DNA from 3 places in the Halomonas sp. XH26 genome. Region 2 is predicted to be linked to each of the others. Evidence: predicted binding sites of a transcription regulator. Region 2 holds the regulator's gene; each other region holds the start of a gene.
The links. The regulator sigma-54, encoded in region 2, starts transcription at its own class of promoters, with help from an activator protein. The targets are predictions, from matches to a motif close to TGGCACNNNNNTTGCTNT.
Positions count from the first base shown of each region.

Region 1: J4377_RS17835 (amino acid ABC transporter substrate-binding protein) is a predicted target of sigma-54. The motif match lies at 3,578-3,595, and genes of this name have one in related genera.
Region 3: J4377_RS04415 (NarK family nitrate/nitrite MFS transporter) is a predicted target of sigma-54. The motif match lies at 2,539-2,556, and genes of this name have one in related genera.

Region 1 is NZ_CP071889.1:3,905,025-3,911,097, forward strand. Features, by position in the region: gene ribA (GTP cyclohydrolase II) at 1-82, opposite strand, end outside; gene hemE (uroporphyrinogen decarboxylase) at 313-1,425, shown strand; gene speE (polyamine aminopropyltransferase) at 1,425-2,285, shown strand; gene J4377_RS17830 (amino acid ABC transporter substrate-binding protein) at 2,378-3,388, shown strand; gene J4377_RS17835 (amino acid ABC transporter substrate-binding protein) at 3,654-4,679, shown strand; gene J4377_RS17840 (amino acid ABC transporter permease) at 4,771-5,961, shown strand; gene J4377_RS17845 (amino acid ABC transporter permease) at 5,983-6,073, shown strand, end outside.
Region 2 is NZ_CP071889.1:2,353,943-2,360,015, forward strand. Features, by position in the region: gene J4377_RS10945 (ABC transporter ATP-binding protein) at 1-104, opposite strand, end outside; gene J4377_RS10950 (KpsF/GutQ family sugar-phosphate isomerase) at 399-1,385, shown strand; gene J4377_RS10955 (HAD family hydrolase) at 1,421-1,963, shown strand; gene lptC (LPS export ABC transporter periplasmic protein LptC) at 1,963-2,535, shown strand; gene lptA (lipopolysaccharide transport periplasmic protein LptA) at 2,544-3,047, shown strand; gene lptB (LPS export ABC transporter ATP-binding protein) at 3,126-3,851, shown strand; gene J4377_RS10975 (RNA polymerase factor sigma-54) at 3,957-5,372, shown strand; gene hpf (ribosome hibernation-promoting factor, HPF/YfiA family) at 5,470-5,778, shown strand; gene ptsN (PTS IIA-like nitrogen regulatory protein PtsN) at 5,783-6,073, shown strand, end outside.
Region 3 is NZ_CP071889.1:957,782-963,854, forward strand. Features, by position in the region: gene J4377_RS04410 (nitrate regulatory protein) at 1-914, opposite strand, end outside; gene J4377_RS04415 (NarK family nitrate/nitrite MFS transporter) at 1,030-2,382, opposite strand; gene J4377_RS04420 (patatin-like phospholipase family protein) at 2,684-3,703, opposite strand; gene J4377_RS04425 (CZB domain-containing protein) at 3,808-4,905, opposite strand; gene J4377_RS04430 (murein L,D-transpeptidase catalytic domain family protein) at 5,160-5,885, opposite strand; gene J4377_RS04435 (murein L,D-transpeptidase) at 6,013-6,073, shown strand, end outside.

The DNA.
Region 1 (6,073 bases), 1.6 Mb from region 2:
TGGCTTCGTCTTCGAAGCCGTGCATGGTGAATGTGGCCCAAGGTGTGGGCAGCCGGGAAGCGGCAATGAAGCGAATGGTCACAGGTTACCTCGTTGATTAACCAAACCAGCTAACCACACCGGTGTTGGAAAAATAAGAAAACATTCTATCAGGAAGCGTCGGTAGCCTCACGGTCTCAACAGGGAGAGGCGTTTTTAAGTACGTTTTTAAGTACAATGGCCACCTTCAAATACAGTTATCTTCAAGTACCGTTATCTTCAAGTACAATGACTCCCTTACAATGCGGGCAAACTTCTCAAGAGCAAGTGTTTATGACCACCACACCTTTGCAAAACGACCGTTTTCTTCGTGCGCTGGCTCGCCAGCCCGTCGACCGCACTCCGGTGTGGATGATGCGCCAAGCAGGCCGCTACCTGCCAGAATATCGCGCCAGCCGCGCCGATGCTGGCAGTTTTATGGATCTGTGTCGCAACCATGACCTAGCTTGTGAAGTAACGCTTCAGCCCCTTGAGCGTTACCCGCTAGATGCCGCCATTCTATTCTCCGACATCCTCACAATCCCAGATGCGATGGGGCTAGGGCTCTATTTCGAAACCGGTGAAGGCCCTAAATTCAGAAAAACCGTACGCACCCCAGAAGAGGTTGCAGCGTTAACGGTACCCAACGCCGAGCGCGATCTCGATTATGTGATGCGTGCCGTATCGACCATTCGTCGTGAGCTGAACGGCCGCATGCCGTTGATTGGCTTTTCGGGTAGCCCCTGGACGCTAGCCACCTACATGGTGGAAGGCGGTTCTAGCAAAGATTTCCGTCACCTGAAAACCATGCTTTACGATACGCCAGACACCATGCACCAATTGCTGGACACCCTGGCGCAGTCGGTAACCGACTACCTAAACGCGCAAATTCGCGCTGGCGCTCAAGCGGTACAGATTTTTGATACCTGGGGCGGTGCGCTTTCAACCCCCGCCTACCTGGAATTTTCGCTGCGCTACATGGAGCAAATTGTCTCCGGCCTGATTCGTGAACACGATGGCCGCCGCGTGCCGGTTATTCTGTTTACCAAGAACGGCGGCCAATGGCTGGAACACATCGCCTGTGCCGGCGCCGATGCGCTAGGTATCGATTGGTCGACCGAGCTTTCCGACGCCCGCTCCCGCGTGGGCCATAAAGTCGCGCTGCAGGGCAATCTGGACCCCAACGTGCTGTTCGCCCGCCCCTCGGCCATTCGCGCCGAAGTGGCTCGCGTACTGGAGAGCTACGGCCACGGCCCGGGCCACGTCTTTAACTTGGGCCATGGCATCAGCCAGTTCACTAACCCTGACCACGTCACCGCCTTTATGGAGGCGCTGCACGATTTAAGCCCGCAGTATCATCAAGGCATTCCTACCCAAACGAACGCCCCGCGCCCAGGAGCAAAGTAATGAGCGATTTACGCGACGACCAGTGGTTTACCGAAGTATTTGATAGCCACGGCAGCGCTTTCTCGCTGAAAGTCACTGAGAAATTGCTGGATGTGCAAAGCCCCTACCAGCACCTGGAAGTGTATACCACGGAGACCTACGGCAACCTGATGGTGCTCGATGGCTGCGTAATGCTGACCGATCGCGACAACTTCCTCTATCACGAAATGATAGCCCACCCGGCGCTGTTCACCCATCAAGACCCCAAACGGGTGGTGATTATTGGTGGTGGCGACTGTGGCACGCTGAAGGAAGTGCTGCGTCATCCAGGCGTTGAAAAAGTGACGCAAATCGACATCGATGAAGAAGTGACTAAGGCCGCCGAGCGCTTCTTCCCAGCGCTGGTAGAAGCCAACGGCGACCCGCGTGCCGAGCTACTGTTTGCAGATGGTGTGAAGTGGGTAGACGACGCTGCCGATGAGAGCATCGACGTGCTGATTATCGACTCTACCGACCCGGTCGGCCCCGCCGAAGGGCTGTTTAAAACCGACTTCCTGAAGCGCTGCCACCGTATTCTAAAAAATGGCGGCGTGATGGTGCAGCAAAGCGAATCACCGCTTTACCACAGCGGCTCTATTATTCGCGAACTGCGTAACGACATGCGTGAAGCGGGCTTTGATAGCGTGGCCACACTGCCCTTCCCACAGCCGGTTTACCCTTCTGGCTGGTGGAGCGTTACCTTGGCCGGTAAAGCGACCAGCGTTGAAAGCTTCCGCGAACAGGCTGCCGCTGAGCATAAAATGCCGCTACAGTACTACACTGGTGATGCTCACCGTGGTGCACTATCGCTGCCGCCTTTTATGCGTAAAGCCTTCGCATAACTTAGCGCCTGCGAATAGCCAAAAAGCCGAGCATTGCTCGGCTTTTTTTATGTGCTTACGTTTACTTGCCCTTTCACGTTAAGGAATAACAAATGAAAACCGTTCGTTGGTTGGGAGTAGGAATTGGTGTTTTAGTACCTGCGATGGCCATGGCCAGTACGCTGGAAACCGTTCAGGAGCGCGATAGCGTACGTTGTGGCGTTAACGCTGCCCAGCCAGGCTTTTCGTCATTAGATGACGACGACCAATACCGGGGCCTGGATACCGATGTATGCCGTGCCATTGCCGCTGCGGCGCTTGGCGACGCGACAAAAGTAGACTTCGTGCCACTCGACTCGGTAGAACGTTTCACCGCGCTGCAGTCTGGCGAAGTCGATGTCCTATCACGCACCACGACCTGGACCTCGAGCCGTGACACGACGATGGGGATGAACTTTACCGGCGTAAGTTACTACGATGGCCAAGCCTTTATGGTGGCCAGCGATCTAGGCGTGCAAAGCGCTAAAGAGCTTGATGGCGCGGCAGTTTGTACCCAGTCCGGCACCACCAGCGAACTCAATCTTTCTGATTACTTTCGTATCAACGGCATGACTTATGATGCTGTCGTTTTTGATGCGCCTGAGCAATCTATTGCTGGCTTTGAAGCGGGCCGTTGCGATGTTTTAAGCTCCGACGCTTCCCAACTGTATGCCCAACGGATGCAGCTTGCTGATCCCGACATGGCGATCGTGCTCCCTGAAATTATCTCGAAAGAACCGCTGGGCCCAGCCGTTCGTCAAAATGATGACCAATGGTTCAATCTTGTGAAGTGGTCGCTGTTTGCCATGCTAAATGCGGAAGAGCTGGGCATTACACAAGCTAACGTAGATGAACAGCTTAATTCGGAGAATCCTGATGTCATGCGCCTGCTTGGTCAAGATGGTGACTTTGGTGAGCCAATGGGCATCAATACCGATTGGGCGTACCAAATCATCAAGCAGGTGGGTAACTACGCAGATATCTTTGATAAAAACGTCGGTGCTGACTCTGACTTCAAGATTGCCAGAGGCTTAAACGCCTTGTGGAAAGATGGTGGCATTCAATACGCACCCCCTATTCGCTAATCCTGTTTATCTTTCAAACCCGTTAATCTGTAACGCTTAAACCTACTATTCTAAAACTATCAGCAACGTTAGCGACTCGCACCAAAATAGAGCAATCGCTAGTCGCTAATGTTCCTTTTTGCACCAATACTTTCGTATACAGCTGGCATTTTGCGTTGAAAAGCGCTGAATTTGACGACATATCCTTTCTGGCACCTTCCTTGCTAGCTTTTAGTGTCATGCATCTGCATGCATAACGACATTAAATCGAGTAAGGGGAACGACCATGATGAATAAAAAACACTTGGTACTGCTGGCCTCCGCGGGTGCTATCACGTTGGCCGGTGTCGCCACTGCTCAAGCTGATACGTTAGAAGACACGATGGAACGTGGCGCCGTACAGTGCGGCGTCAGTGACGGCCTGCCAGGCTTTTCCGCCCCGGACGATGAAGGTAACTGGCAAGGACTCGACGTTGACGTATGTCGTGCTGTTGCAGCTGCCGTTCTCGGTGATGCTGATGCGGTGAACTACATTTCTCTGAACGCTGTAGAGCGTTTTACGGCCCTGCAGTCTGGTGAAGTGGACGTACTTTCACGCAACACCACCTGGACCACCACCCGTGACACCACGCTGGGCCTCAACTTCACTGGCGTTAACTTCTATGATGGCCAAGGCTTTATGGTCTCCCGCGACCTGGGTATTTCCAGCGCATCTGAACTGGACGGTGCCGCTATTTGTATTCAGTCTGGCACCACGACTGAGCTAAACCTAGCAGACTACTTCCGTGCCAACGGCATGGAATTCGACCCCATCGTTTTCGATACCTCTGAGCAAACCGTGGGTGGCTTCCAGGCTGGCCGCTGTGACGTTCTCACCTCCGATACTTCCCAGCTAGCCGCACTGCGTATTCAGCTAGATGACCCGTCTGGCGCGATGATTCTGCCAGACGTTATCTCCAAAGAGCCGCTAGGCCCGGTGGTGCGTCAAGGTGACGATGTATGGTTTAACATCGTGAAGTGGTCGTTATTCGCCATGCTTAACGGCGAAGAGTACGGCATCACCAGCGAAAATGCCGAAGAGATGCTCAGCTCTGAGAATCCTGATGTTGCCCGCCTACTTGGCCAAGATGGCAACTACGGTGAAGGTATGGGCTTAGAAGCCGATTGGGCTTACAACATCCTGAGCCAAGTTGGTAACTACGGCGAAAGCTTTGAGCGCAACGTCGGTATGGGCTCTCCGCTTGAAATTGAGCGCGGCGTTAACGCCCTCTGGAATCAAGGTGGTTTCCAGTACGCACCGCCGATTCGCTAAGCGTCTCGTTTGACCCCGGCCCGCCGCCCCATTCTTCCAAGGGCATCGGCGGGCCATTTGATTGACCGTCCGTATCGCGGAGACGCCTTCCATGTCCGTAAGTCCTAACACTCGTCCCGCTGGCCACAAGCCGCCGTTTTGGCGAGATCGCGCCAAACGTGCGCTTATTTTCCAGCTACTCCTCGTCGCCGCTGTGGCAGCCTTTCTGCTCTACATTGTCGGTAATGTCCAAGACAACTTATCCGCACGTGGTATCACCACCGGGTTTGGTTTCTTGGGCAACACCGCAGGCTTTGGGATTGTGCAGAGTCTGATCGACTACTCATCTCAGAGCACTTATGGCCGTACCTTCCTGGTTGGCTTACTGAATACGTTGTTAGTGGGTGGCCTAGGGGTATTGGCCGCGACCATCATTGGCTTTATTGTTGGCATCGCCCGCCTGTCGCCTAACTGGCTGCTGGCGCGCTTAGCCACCGCCTATATCGAAACCTTCCGCAATATCCCGCTGCTACTACAAATTTTCTTCTGGTACTTTGCGGTATTACGCACGTTGCCAAGCGCCAGAGATAGCCTGGCATTTGGCGAGGCTCTCTTTCTCAACGTACGCGGATTGTATTTACCCCAGCCGCTGTTTGAGTCTGGTTTTGGCTTGATCCCTCTTACCTTCCTTGTCGCCATTGTTGCCAGTATTGCCCTGGTGATATGGAACAAGCGCCGCCATGAAGCCACAGGCAAACGCCTGCCGGCCTATTGGATTTCGTTTTTACTGATTTTTGGCTTACCGCTATTAGTGCTAGTTGCCACTGGCGTGCCGGTTACCTGGGAAATGCCGGAACTACGCGGCTTTAATTTCCGTGGCGGTATTACAGTAATCCCTGAGTTCCTCGCGCTTTGGCTGGCACTGTCGATTTATACTGCCTCCTTTATTGCTGAAATTGTCCGCTCTGGCATTCAGGCAATTTCGCACGGGCAAACAGAAGCCGCCCAGGCGCTAAGCCTGCCACGTAACTTGGTTCTTCGTCTGGTGGTTATCCCTCAGGCGCTGCGCGTCATTATTCCACCGCTAACCAGCCAGTACCTGAACTTGATCAAGAACTCATCGCTGGCAACCGCCATCGGTTATCCCGACCTTGTCTCGGTGTTTGCTGGCACCACGCTGAATCAGACTGGCCAAGCCATTGAGGTCATTGCGATGACCATGGCGGTCTACCTAACCATCAGCCTGCTGGTGTCCATGTTTATGAACTGGTTCAACGCCCGAGTGGCACTGGTTGAACGCTAGGCCGACGGTGAGGATATTTACATGATCCATAATCAAACAATCATTAAAGAGCGGCCAGCCCCCAGTAGTTCTGTCGGGGCGGTTGCTTGGCTACGCGCCAATCTGTTCAATG
Region 2 (6,073 bases):
GTTACCTGGCCTCGCGAAATCGTCATGTTGATTCCGCGAAAAATATCATGATCACCCCGCGAGAAGTACAAATCTTCAATTTCGATGAAGGGAGCATCGGTCATGGGCTGGCTGGCCTTGATGGTCGTCTTGCCGCAACAGCATTAGTATATGCTGGCTACGCATTAGTTAGTTAAAAACAGATAATTCAAAAAAACAGCTAGTTTATAAAGAACAGACAGTTTAAAAAACAGTGTTTTCGAAATATTATCGAACATCGTAACTTAACGCTACTCACAGTAACAGATGCGCTCATTGCAACCGCGCTGAGGAGTAGGATACGCGCCTTACCTACAAACCGCGCCAAGATGTTATTCTTACCGACCTACTTTTGACCGCTTATGAAAAGAGATGCCCTCATGCGCCAGCCACTATCGACACCTAGCCCACTGCGTGAAAGTGCGCTGCGCACACTGCAAATTGAGCAGGCCGCTATCGGTGGACTTCAGGCAAAACTTGATGAGAGCTTTGACCACGCTTGTGAACTTATCCTCGCCTGCCAGGGCCGCGTAGTGGTAACCGGCATGGGTAAGTCCGGCCATATTGCGGGCAAGCTGGCTGCAACGTTGGCAAGCACCGGCACGCCTGCTTTTTTTGTACACCCAGGTGAAGCCAGTCATGGCGATCTCGGCATGATCACCCGCGCAGATGTTGTACTAGCACTTTCGAACTCTGGCGAAACCGCAGAGGTCACTGCGCTGCTTCCGCTGCTGAAACGCCTAGGAACCCCCCTTGTCAGCATGACTGGACGCCCTGGTTCCACATTAGCCAAACACGCCGATGCTCACCTTAATAGCGGCGTTGAGCGCGAAGCCTGCCCTCTCGACTTAGCGCCGACCAGCTCAACCACAGCAGCACTTGCCTTAGGTGATGCCTTAGCCGTGGCATTATTAGAAGCACGGGGCTTCACCGCGGAAGATTTTGCGCTTTCACACCCAGGTGGAAGCCTCGGCAAACGCCTACTTTTGCGTGTAAAGGATTTAATGCACAACGGATCACGCCTCCCCCAAGTAGCATTAGGCAGCCCGTTACGGGACGCACTCTTGGAAATTACTCGCCAAGGGTTGGGCTTTACCTGCGTAATCGATAGCGAAGGACGCCTTGCCGGCGTTTATACCGACGGTGACTTACGCCGAACGCTGGATCAGTTTCATGACCTACGTGACGTCCTAGTTGATGATGTGATGACACGTCCTGGAAAACGTATCGGTCCCGATGTGTTAGCGGCTGAAGCGGTACGCATCATGGAAGACAGTCGAATCACCGCACTGGCGGTCGTGGATGATCAGCAGCGCCCCATTGGCGCGCTACATATGCATGACTTACTTGCTAGTGGTGTCATTTAATCAATCTTTTCAAACATTAATAATACGGAGGCTTCATGGCCCTACCTGACGCTCTACAAGACCGGATTCGCCGCGTAAAATTGCTTGCTATTGACGTTGACGGCGTACTTACCGATGGCCGCCTCTATTTTCAAGCTGACGGTATCGAAATCAAAGCGTTTCATACCCAAGATGGCCACGGCCTCAAACTTTTGAAACGCGTCGGAATCCATGTTGCCTTAATTACTGGGCGTGATTCTCCCATGGTCAGCCAACGTGCTGCGTCGTTGGGAATTACCCATGTGTATCAAGGGTGCGAGGATAAACTCACTACGCTACGCGCGCTTTGCCAACGCCTAGACATCACGCTTGAGCAGGTTGCTTATTGTGGTGACGACCTACCAGACCTTGCTCCAATTAAACGTTCTGGCGTAGGCATCACCGTCCCTAATGCTCCTGATTATATGCATACTCACGCTGACTGGATTACCGATCGGCTTGGTGGCCACGGCGCTGTACGTGAAATCTGCGATACCTTATTGATGTCTCAAGGTCATTGGGATGCTGTTTTAGATACGTACCTACACGGCCAATCGTAATGCGCTTTTGGGTTAAAAAACGCATTTGGATAACCATCATGGTGTTTGCCTTAGGTGGCGTACTGGTATGGCTGGATCCGCGCGGCCCTCAAGACCAATCAATCGACGCAGAGGCTCGTGCTCAAGAGCCCGGCCATGTACTAGAGAATGCAGAAATTACTCTGTTTGGTGACACCGGAGCCATCCAGCAGTCGCTGACGACGCCACGCTTAGTTCATACCCCTCAAACGGCGATGACAGATGTCCTCTCCCCCAGGGCGACACTATTTGATAGCGAAGAGCGTCAATGGCTAGCGACGGCGGAGACCGGCACCCTAAATACTGACACGCAGGCGCTCACGCTAGCTGGTTCAGCCCAATTACTTGCACCTGATGAGGGCTGGCAGTTGAATACTGAGTTATTACACTATGATGGCATCACCCGTCATGCTTGGAGCGATGCCGAAACCATACTTCAGCAACCGCCCCAGCGCATTGACGCTTCACGTATGGATGTATGGCTGGATGATAGCCAGATCCGCTTAACCAATAACGTGCGCGGCGTTCACCCGCCTGCCACTCGTTCTCAGTAGGAGTCGCGATGAACGTTCTTATTCGCACGGCACTCTTCGTCATTGCGCTACCCATTTCAGCGGCAGCGCTACCGGTTATGGCACAAAGCCAAGCCCCCGTAGAAGTAGAGGCTGACCGTTTAGATCTCGATCAACGCGCAGGCACCGCAGTGTATTCAGGCAACGTCGATATTCGGCAGGGCAATATGCAACTGCGCGGCGATCGCGTTGAGATTCAGCGCAACGATGCTGGCGAGCTATCGCGTGCCATTGCAACCGGTGGACGAGCCTACATACGTAACCAGCTCGAAGACCAAGCTAGCCCAATGGAAGGCTGGGCAAAACGTATTATTTATCATGTTGCCGAGCGTCGGGTAGAGCTCATTGACCAAGCGGAACTGACCCAGCAAGCAGATCGCTTTGAAGGTGGGCGATTAGAGTACTTTATAGACCAAGGTGTGGTTCAGGCGCGTTCTGATGTTAGTGGTGGTGAGCCACAACGTATCCGCATGACTCTTCAGCCGGAACAATAGGAGTGTCCAGTGGCGACCAATAACGCAGAGCCCGCACCTCAAACCACAGCCTCAGAATCAGCATCAGAAAGCGCGCCGATAAAAACACTTTATGCCCAACACTTAGCTAAAAGCTATAAACGCCGCCGTGTCGTTAAGGATATTAACCTAGAGATATCTCAAGGCAGCGTGGTAGGGCTACTAGGCCCCAATGGCGCAGGCAAAACGACATCGTTTTATATGATTGTCGGCTTGGTAAAGTCTGATGCGGGAAAGGTTGGCATTGATGAGCTTGATTTAACCCATGCCCCCATGCACGAACGTGCAATGGCTGGTATTGGCTACTTGCCTCAGGAAGCCTCTATTTTTCGCAAACTTACCGTCGCCGACAACATCATGGCAATCCTGGAAACCCGCAAAGAGCTCGATCGTAGCGCCAGGGAGCAGCGCCTTGAGTCGCTACTGGAAGATTTTCACATCACGCACATTCGTGACAACTTCGGCATGAGTCTTTCGGGCGGAGAGCGTAGACGTGTTGAGATTGCCCGCTCCCTCGCGACCGAGCCTGCCTTTATCCTGCTTGATGAGCCGTTTGCCGGCGTTGATCCAATCTCAGTGGGCGATATTAAAACGATCATTCGAGCCCTCAAAAAGCGCCATATCGGCGTGCTGATCACTGATCATAACGTCAGGGAAACACTGGATATTTGCGATATTGCTTACATTGTAGGTGACGGCCATATCATCGCCAGTGGCCCCCCTCAGGAAATTCTCAACAACCAGCGGGTAAGAGACGTTTACTTGGGGGCTGATTTCCGCTTGTAAACAGCCATCTGTAGAAAAAATAGTAGTGGTGGCATACTTATTGCACTTGCACCAAGCCATAACTCGCACTAGGGTGGAGCTTTCTGATTAACGAGCGGTTCTCAGATGGTCATGAAAGCTTCTCTTCAATTGCGTATCGGTACACAGCTGACCATGACACCTCAGCTGCAGCAGGCCATCGCCCTGTTACAGCTATCAACGCTGGACCTCCGTCAAGAAATTCAGCAAGCACTTGATGCCAATCCAATGCTTGAGCAGGAAGATGAGTTCGGCGAACAGGCCGTTAGTGAACCCCAGGAAGCTGAATGGTCCGAAAGCATTCCTAACGAACTCTCAACTGACAGTGACTGGTCAGACACTTATCAAGACCTTGGTAGCCATGGTGCCAGCAGCGAGGGGCCTGACTTTGAGCGTCAAGCCGCTGGTCAAAGTTTGCATGGCCACTTACTTTGGCAACTCGCCATGACAGATTTTTCACCACGCGACCACGCCATTGCTGAAAGCCTCATCGATGCACTGGATGCCAACGGCTACCTAACCCAGCCTCTCAATGACATTCGCGAAGGACTTAAAGCCCAAGGGCATGAAGGCCTTAGCCAGCGTGAAGTTGAAACAACCTTGCTTCGTCTTCAACAGTTTGAGCCCACCGGTGTATTTGCTCGCGACCTGCGGGAGTGTTTAATGCTGCAGCTCGCCTCACTACCGGAAGATACACCGCTGCTTATGCCTGCCAAGCGGTTAGTGCGTCAATTTCTGGAAGCGCTTGGTAAGGATGATGTGCGTTTGCTAAAGCGGCGGTTAAGTCTAGATGATGAGCAGCTTGATGATGTCATCCGCTTGATCCGCAGCCTTGATCCTCGCCCAGGAAGTGCCTTTGGCGACACTGATGACAGCTATGTAACGCCAGATTTAGTCGTACGCCATGACCACGAAGGATGGCACCTGGAGCTAAATCCTGAGGCATTGCCGCGCTTGCGCATTCAACCTGACTACGCAAGCCTGATCAAACGGGCTGACAAGAGCCAAGATAACCAATTTTTAAAAGAGCATCTCCAAGAAGCTCGCTGGCTCATCAAGAGCCTTTCAAGTCGAAATGATACGCTACTGCGGGTGGGCCGAGAAATCATAGCTCGCCAGATAGGCTTTCTGGAACACGGCGAAGAAGCCATGAAACCGCTGATTTTAGCCGATATCGCAGACGCCGTAGAAATGCATGAATCCACTATTTCCAGGGTCACCACCCAGAAATACATTCATACTCCGCGCGGAGTGTTTGAGCTCAAATACTTCTTTTCAAGCCAAGTAAGTGGCCAGGACGGCGGTGACAGTCACTCCAGCACCGCCATCCGCGCTCGAATCAAAAAACTGGTGCAAGATGAACCGCCCGGGAAACCTCTCTCAGACAGCCGCCTCGTGGCGCTATTGGAAGAGGGTGGCATTAATGTGGCAAGGCGAACGGTGGCCAAATATCGCGAGTCGATGGGTATACCCTCTTCAAGCGAACGCCGCCGTTTACGCTAATAAAACAGTGCTAACGAACAAAGTCTGTCTAAGGGCTTTGCAATAGCGCAAAAAGGGTTACAATCGAAGAACAGTCCGATGGATAAGGAGCACGTCAATGCAAGTAAATATCACTGGTCATCACGTAGATCTGACTGACGCCTTGCGTGACTATGTAAATGAGAAGCTGGAACGCGTTGAGCGCCATTATGACAATATCACCACCGTACAAGTGACCTTATCTGTTGAAAAGGAGCGCCAGCAAGCTGCCTGCACCCTGCATGCTGCAGGTGCCGATCTACACGCAGAAGCATTAGACAACGATATGTACGCTGCGATTGATGCACTAGCGGACAAAATTGATCGTCAACTCGTTAAACACAAGGAAAAAGCACAAGCTCGCGCCCAAGGCGCTGGCGTGCGTTAACTCAATGACGTTGGAAACTATTCTTCCCCCGGAGCGCGTGCTGTATGACGTCCCCGGGGGCAGCAAAAAAAGGGTGCTGGAATTTTTCAGCACCTTTATTGCGCAAAACACGCCAAGCCTAGATAGCCAAGAAGTCTTCAGCCGCCTGATTGGTCGTGAGCGTTTGGGTAGCACTGGAATAGGCAACGGCGTTGCTATTCCTCACGCCCGTAGCCCTCACTGCAGCTCGCCTATCGCTGGTTTTTTAAAGTTAGCTGAGCCAGTAGATTTCGATGCTATTGATGGCGACCCCGTC
Region 3 (6,073 bases), 1.4 Mb from region 2:
TTAGGAGGTGTTTTAGCCTGCTCTAACGTCGAATGCACCTGAGCGATTTTTTGATGACATAGCGCCGTTAATTGGCGGTTTAGGATGTCCTCAACGGCTTTGATGCTATCAATGCGTAATGTGGTTAGGTCGTACCATGTTTCGCTAAGCGTTTTGTCTACGCGGCCTTCTTGATGAGAGTGTTGACAAACATGTTGGTAAGCAATGTTACGAAGCTGCTGAATCCCCGCGAGTGTTCGCGGCGAGAGAGTCTGCTGCCAAACAAGATCAGCCTCGGATGAGGCAAACTCTTCAAAGGTGTCGAAGCAGCGTTGCTGATCGCGTACTAATTGGTGAATCAATTCGCGATGGGCATCGTCGAAATGCCCATGGGTAAAGCCAAAGGCACCACAGGCACGTTCTTGCCCAGCGAGTTCTTTGCCTTGCATAAGGTGAAAAATAGCCACTAGTGCGCGAGTGATATCCGGGTCTACCGAGGTATCTGCTGCTTCAAATACAATGGCGAGGAGCCCACTAATTAAGTGGTTAAAGGCTTGGGTTGCCGCATCAGGAGAGATCGCAAACGAAAGAATGGCTTGCCGCAACGTGTTTAGGTCATCCAGGGCAAGCCACACCGCTGCGATCCGCCTGAGTAAGCGTGCCGCTGCCTGCGGCCGTGCTTCTTCGGTAAGCGCTTCTAGCCGCTGGCGCATAACGGTCTCGGCTTCATGGCTATGCTGTAAAAATTCCTTTCGCCGAGTAGCAAACCGTTTACCTTTCGAGACAAGGTAAATCGTCGAGGCACCTCGTTCACGTTGGAGCGCATGGATAAAACCGCTAATGTCGCCAACGATCTCTGAGGTAGTGGCTAAGTGGTGCAGGCTATCGATATCGCATCGAAGGGCGGTTAAGAGTAGCTGTTGGGCTGAAGACATAGTGATTTCCTTTTACTCCCCGCCTGAGATGAAATCCCCTCTGTTGCGATAAGTGTCGCGAAAACGTGTCGTAAAAAATCGTCGCGGATAAAGCGTACAGAGGGGTAAGTGAATACTAACGCAGCGAGAGTGCGCCTGCGCTCGTGTCGCCGCCAACCGCATCACGGTAGGCGGTGGCTTCTTCGGCTTCTGTGGCATCGCTGAAGCGTACTACCAGTACACAGGAAGCGAGCACTAATACGGTAATGCCAAGGTAAAAAAGCCCTTGTTGATAACCAAGACTTTCACTACGGAACAGAAAGGCGGCGGATACGGCACCGACGTTTCCACCCGCCCCCACAATACCGGCAACAGCCCCCAGTGCTTTTTTATTGATAAAGGGCACCACGCCAAATGTTGCTCCTTCGGCCATTTGAACAAACAGGCTAAAGACCAGCATGATGCCAATTGCGAGGCTTAAGACATGCATTTGTGAGAAGGCAATGAGTGCTATTCCTTCACATACCAAGGCGATAAACAGCCAGCGAACTCGCCCTTTTAAACCGCCTTGTTTGGCGAACAGGTCTGAAAAAACGCCGCCAAGGGTACGGGCAAAAATATTCATTAGGCCAAATAAGCCAGCGATTAAACCGGCGGTCGCTAGGGTCAGATCAAACTTGTCGAAGAAGTAGATAGCGGCAATATTATTGATGGTTAGTTCGACGCCAAAGCAGAGCCCGTAAACAATAAACAGCGCCCATACGCGAATATCTTTTGCTGCGGTCAGAAAGCTTTGTACTGCGCTATTTTCACCTGTGGCTTCAGGTAGCTCACCGCGGGCGCGCAGGTCGCTAAAGTTGCCATCGGGAGCGTCTTGGGTAAACAGCCAATAGCCAATCCCAGTAAAAAACAGTACGACGCCAGGCACCACCATTGCTAAACGCCACCCTAGCGTTTCACTAACGCCAAGCATTAGTAGACCTGAGAAAATCAACGGCATCAGGATTTGCGTCGTACCGCCGCCCAAGTTCCCCCAGCCAGCACTGGTCGCATTGGCGGTGCCAACGACATTCGGCGCAAACATCATCGTGGTGTGATATTGGGTGATCACAAAGGATGCACCGATGGCTCCGATGGCCAGCCGAGCGAGTAAGAAGGTCTCAAAGCTATTGGCAAAACCTATGCACATAACGGGCACAGCGCCCAGCATCAACAAACCGGTATAGGTTTTACGTGGCCCAATTTTATCGCACAGCACGCCAATGAGCAGGCGAACAATAACGGTAATAGCAACGGAGGCAATAATAGTATTGCCGATCTGCGTTTGGGTGAGTGATAGATCTTCACGGACCACTGCCATCAGTGGAGCGATGCCAAACCAACCAAAAAAACAGATATGGAACGCGAACCAGGAGAAGTGGAACGCACGCATTTGAGGGGTAGAGAAGTTTAATAGCCGAATGCGGTTAGCTTTATTGCGAATGTCCATGGATGGCCTCACAGAGCACGATACGAGTGGGTCAAAACATGGCGCTTGGAAAGGCGCCATGTTGTTAACGAGAACATGCCTTCGCCATTGAAGGGCAGGTTCGACGCACTCGTACCCGTTGGGCCTGGTCCACGCCTACCATCATTCAGTAAGAGTGAAGCAATTAGTTCGCCATAAGATTATTTTAATTTTAAAATCAGTTTCTTATGTGTGTTTGTTTAATAGGTGGAGAGTTTCAGCAGGCTGGTAATGCACCAAGGTGGCGCATCTGCGGTGAAGACGTGCGACACCTGAGTGCTGGTTATTCGTGCAAATAAACAGCGTCAATATCCAGTGTTGAACGCTCACCTATCGCTTCAAAGTGAGTTTCTAGCCAGCGTTCGGCGGCTTCGCGCCCTTGCTCAAACAGATGACATAGAAACGCCCATTCTGAATTCATTTTGCTAGATACCGAGAGGTCCTCTAGCGCCTGTTCACCACTGATACGGTGGAAGAGCGCTTGCTGATAGCAGTTTTCGATCCCCTGTTCATCCAGGGTGCGCTTAAGCAGCGCAATCATGCGTACTTCTTTAATCAGGGCTGAATTAAAGGTAATTTCATTTAGTCGATTCATGATGGCTGAGGCAGACGTGGGGACTTCTTCTCTGCTGATGGGGTTAATCTGAACCAACAGAATGTCGCGTGCGCTGCACTCCTCCATTAATGGGAACAGCGCTGGGTTACCCATATAACCGCCATCCCAGTACGCTTCACCCTCTATCTCAACCGCTTGAAATACAAATGGCAGGCAAGCAGAGGCCATGACTGCATCTACACTCATCTCTTCGCGGCGAAAGACGCGCTGTTTTCCAGTACGAACGTTAGTGGCCGTCACAAATAGCTTAAGCTGCTCACAACGTCTTACACGTTCGAAATCAATATGTTCGGCGACAATGTCACGCAATGGATTAATATTCAGAGGGTTCAGTTGGTAGGGGGATACCAAGCGGCTTAAAAGGTCCATAGCCACATAACCCGGTGAGTGATCGAGGGACCAGTTTCCGGTAAGTACATCTAGTGGTGAGCGGCGAATTGGGCTCGCCATACCCGCTCGACTAACCGCTTTCCAAAACTGGTGTAACGCTTGGCGAGCCGTATCTTTGTTACCGCGGGTGAGGGCGTCTGCCATGACCACACCATTCATTGCGCCAGCGCTTGTGCCACTGATGCCCTCTATTTCGATACGGTCATCTTCAAGTAAGCGGTCGATGACACCCCATGTATAAGCACCGTGGGCTCCACCGCCCTGTAAAGCGAGATCTAGCTTTTTGATCTGCGACATTGCCTTCCCTGCTGAGTGAGTGATTAAAAGCGCAGTAACCCACTCAGCATGGCATAAAAGGGTGTGATATGTGTACGCCTGCTAGGTAGGCGTACAGCACGTCATCAAGGTGAATCTGCTAATGGTGAAGGGCGCCCATTTGAAAGGGGAACCTCATAAACGGCATGCTCCATCAGTTTATCAAGCTGGAGCGCTAGCTGACTGCTGGCTTCTTCCATCATAGCCAGTGCTGCAAGCTGGCCATTATGATCACCTTGTCGGGCAAACTTAAGTGCTTCTAAACCGCTTTCATGAAAACGCTTGTGCGGAGCCGCCAGCGCTTTGTAAGCCTCCGTATGCTTATAGCGATGACCGTCCCCCATAAAGTACCAATGCCCAAGCGTGCAGTGCTGGTGATCTTCTAAATTCTCTTCCAGATGAGCAGAGAGCAGCTGCCTATAAAGGCGGCTTTTCCATACCGCATGCTCGAGTTTGGCGGCGTGCAAATAAGCCGTGGTCGTACTGTGGTGTATGACCTTATACATATGGCGTGACTGGTCTATCAACTGCTCAATGACATGTTCTGCTGCTTGGGCGGCGCTGGTTAAGGCCTTTATTTCCTGCTGCTGATAATCACGGATCTTTGCATCTTCATTTACTTGCAATGCGGTGCGCTCGATCCACTGCGCTAGCTGATGCGCTAATTGCCGAGAGTGTTCTGATAACTCTTGCAGGTCCTGGACAATTGCTGGCATGCCTGCCGGTTGCTCATGAAAGTGAGCGACTTCCAAGGCCGCAGTAATGGCTAACGCTTGTGTATGGCCTGCGCTGTGCCCTAATTCGACGCTCAACTGACGTATATCGTGGAAGGCTTGCTCAGTCACTAAAGGGGACGATAAATACGCGTCTATTTGCTGGCAGCGCTGGCGGTGTTGCTGCAACGTTTGTGCGTTTTGCTCGGCTTTATGGAGTCGGCTGAAAGTGTCAGTAAGTGTCGATTGCTCGGCAGCAAGGTGCTGAGCGTGCACTTCTACGCCTTTGCTCAATGAGCAAAGCATGTCCGCGCCCCTGGCCTGAAGCATGCTGAGCGACTCAACCGGCGTCATCAAGCTGATCGCGCGACAGCGGTGGCGCTTTTTTTCAGCCTCTAATTGGGCATTCAACGCTGCCACTTCTTGCTCTAGGCGATGGATAGTTTGATACGGATGCATAAAAGCAAACATGGCCAGTACCTGCAAAATAGTAAATAGCTTTGTGATGTTTTGTCACAAAGTATTGCAGGTGGTTGCCGTGCGTGCCGGATTTACCTTGTATTAATGATGAAAACCAGTCTCTTGCGTTTTTGAAGACTATGTTTCTTAATGTATCCGGATTAGTCTCAAAGATTAGTCTCAAAGGCGAATTTTAAAGACCAGCCTTAAGGCTGGTCTCACAAAGTGGGCAGCTTCGCCGCTCACCAATTTTGATGGGAAAATTATCAGCGTTGGGCTAAGTGGGGAGCATTGTCGTTTGGGCAGCGCAGAAACTGCGACGTTGCTAACCACTCTTCATCGGGGTAGTAGGCGAAGACATACTGGTTCTCTTTCAAACTGTCGATAAGAGGATACGTGATGTCTTCGCGTACGGCAGGACAGCCGTGGCTACGTCCGAGCCTGCCGGTCTGGGTAATAAAGTCGTCGCTAACATAGTCAGCGCCATGGATCACAATCGCTCGCTCAAACGCGAGGTCATTAACCTCTGGTTCTAAGCCATCCAGGCGCAATGAATAGCCATTACGACCATAATAACTATTCATTGTGCGAAAGAGCCCGATGCTGGACTGGTGGCTCTCGGGGGTATTGGAGAAGACCTCTGCCAACGCATCGCCAGAACCTTGCCCATGAGAAACCAGCTCTTCAAATAGCAGCTTATGTCGATGTAGGTCGAAGACCCAAAGCCGTGGCTCGGTAGACGGAAGCGAGTAATCAATGACGGCTAAGCGTTCAGCGGTTGGGTCAGCACAGCTAAGTGATTGAGCGGCGAGTCGCAGCGCCTCTGGCGTTGCTGATGGGGCTAGTTGGAGCAGTTGATGATGCAAGGGCGAAACGCCGGGAGGCGCTGTAGAAGAGACCTGTGAGAAAAAGCTAGCGGCTTGTAAGGGAAGGCTCAATAACAACAGTGGAAGCGAAAAAATGGCGGTAGAAGCACGTAGGTAAAAAGGCATAGAGTGCAATCCTGCAATAGATATCGATGAAGGAGACATGTAAACGGCTATGATAAATAGATGTAGCGTAATAATGATGAATCGCAATGATAAATAGCGACGATGAATAGTAACGCAAGGAGGAGCGATGAACGAGACAACGTTAATTAGACGATGGGCGATAGGGGTGGCTCTATGTCTGACGCTGA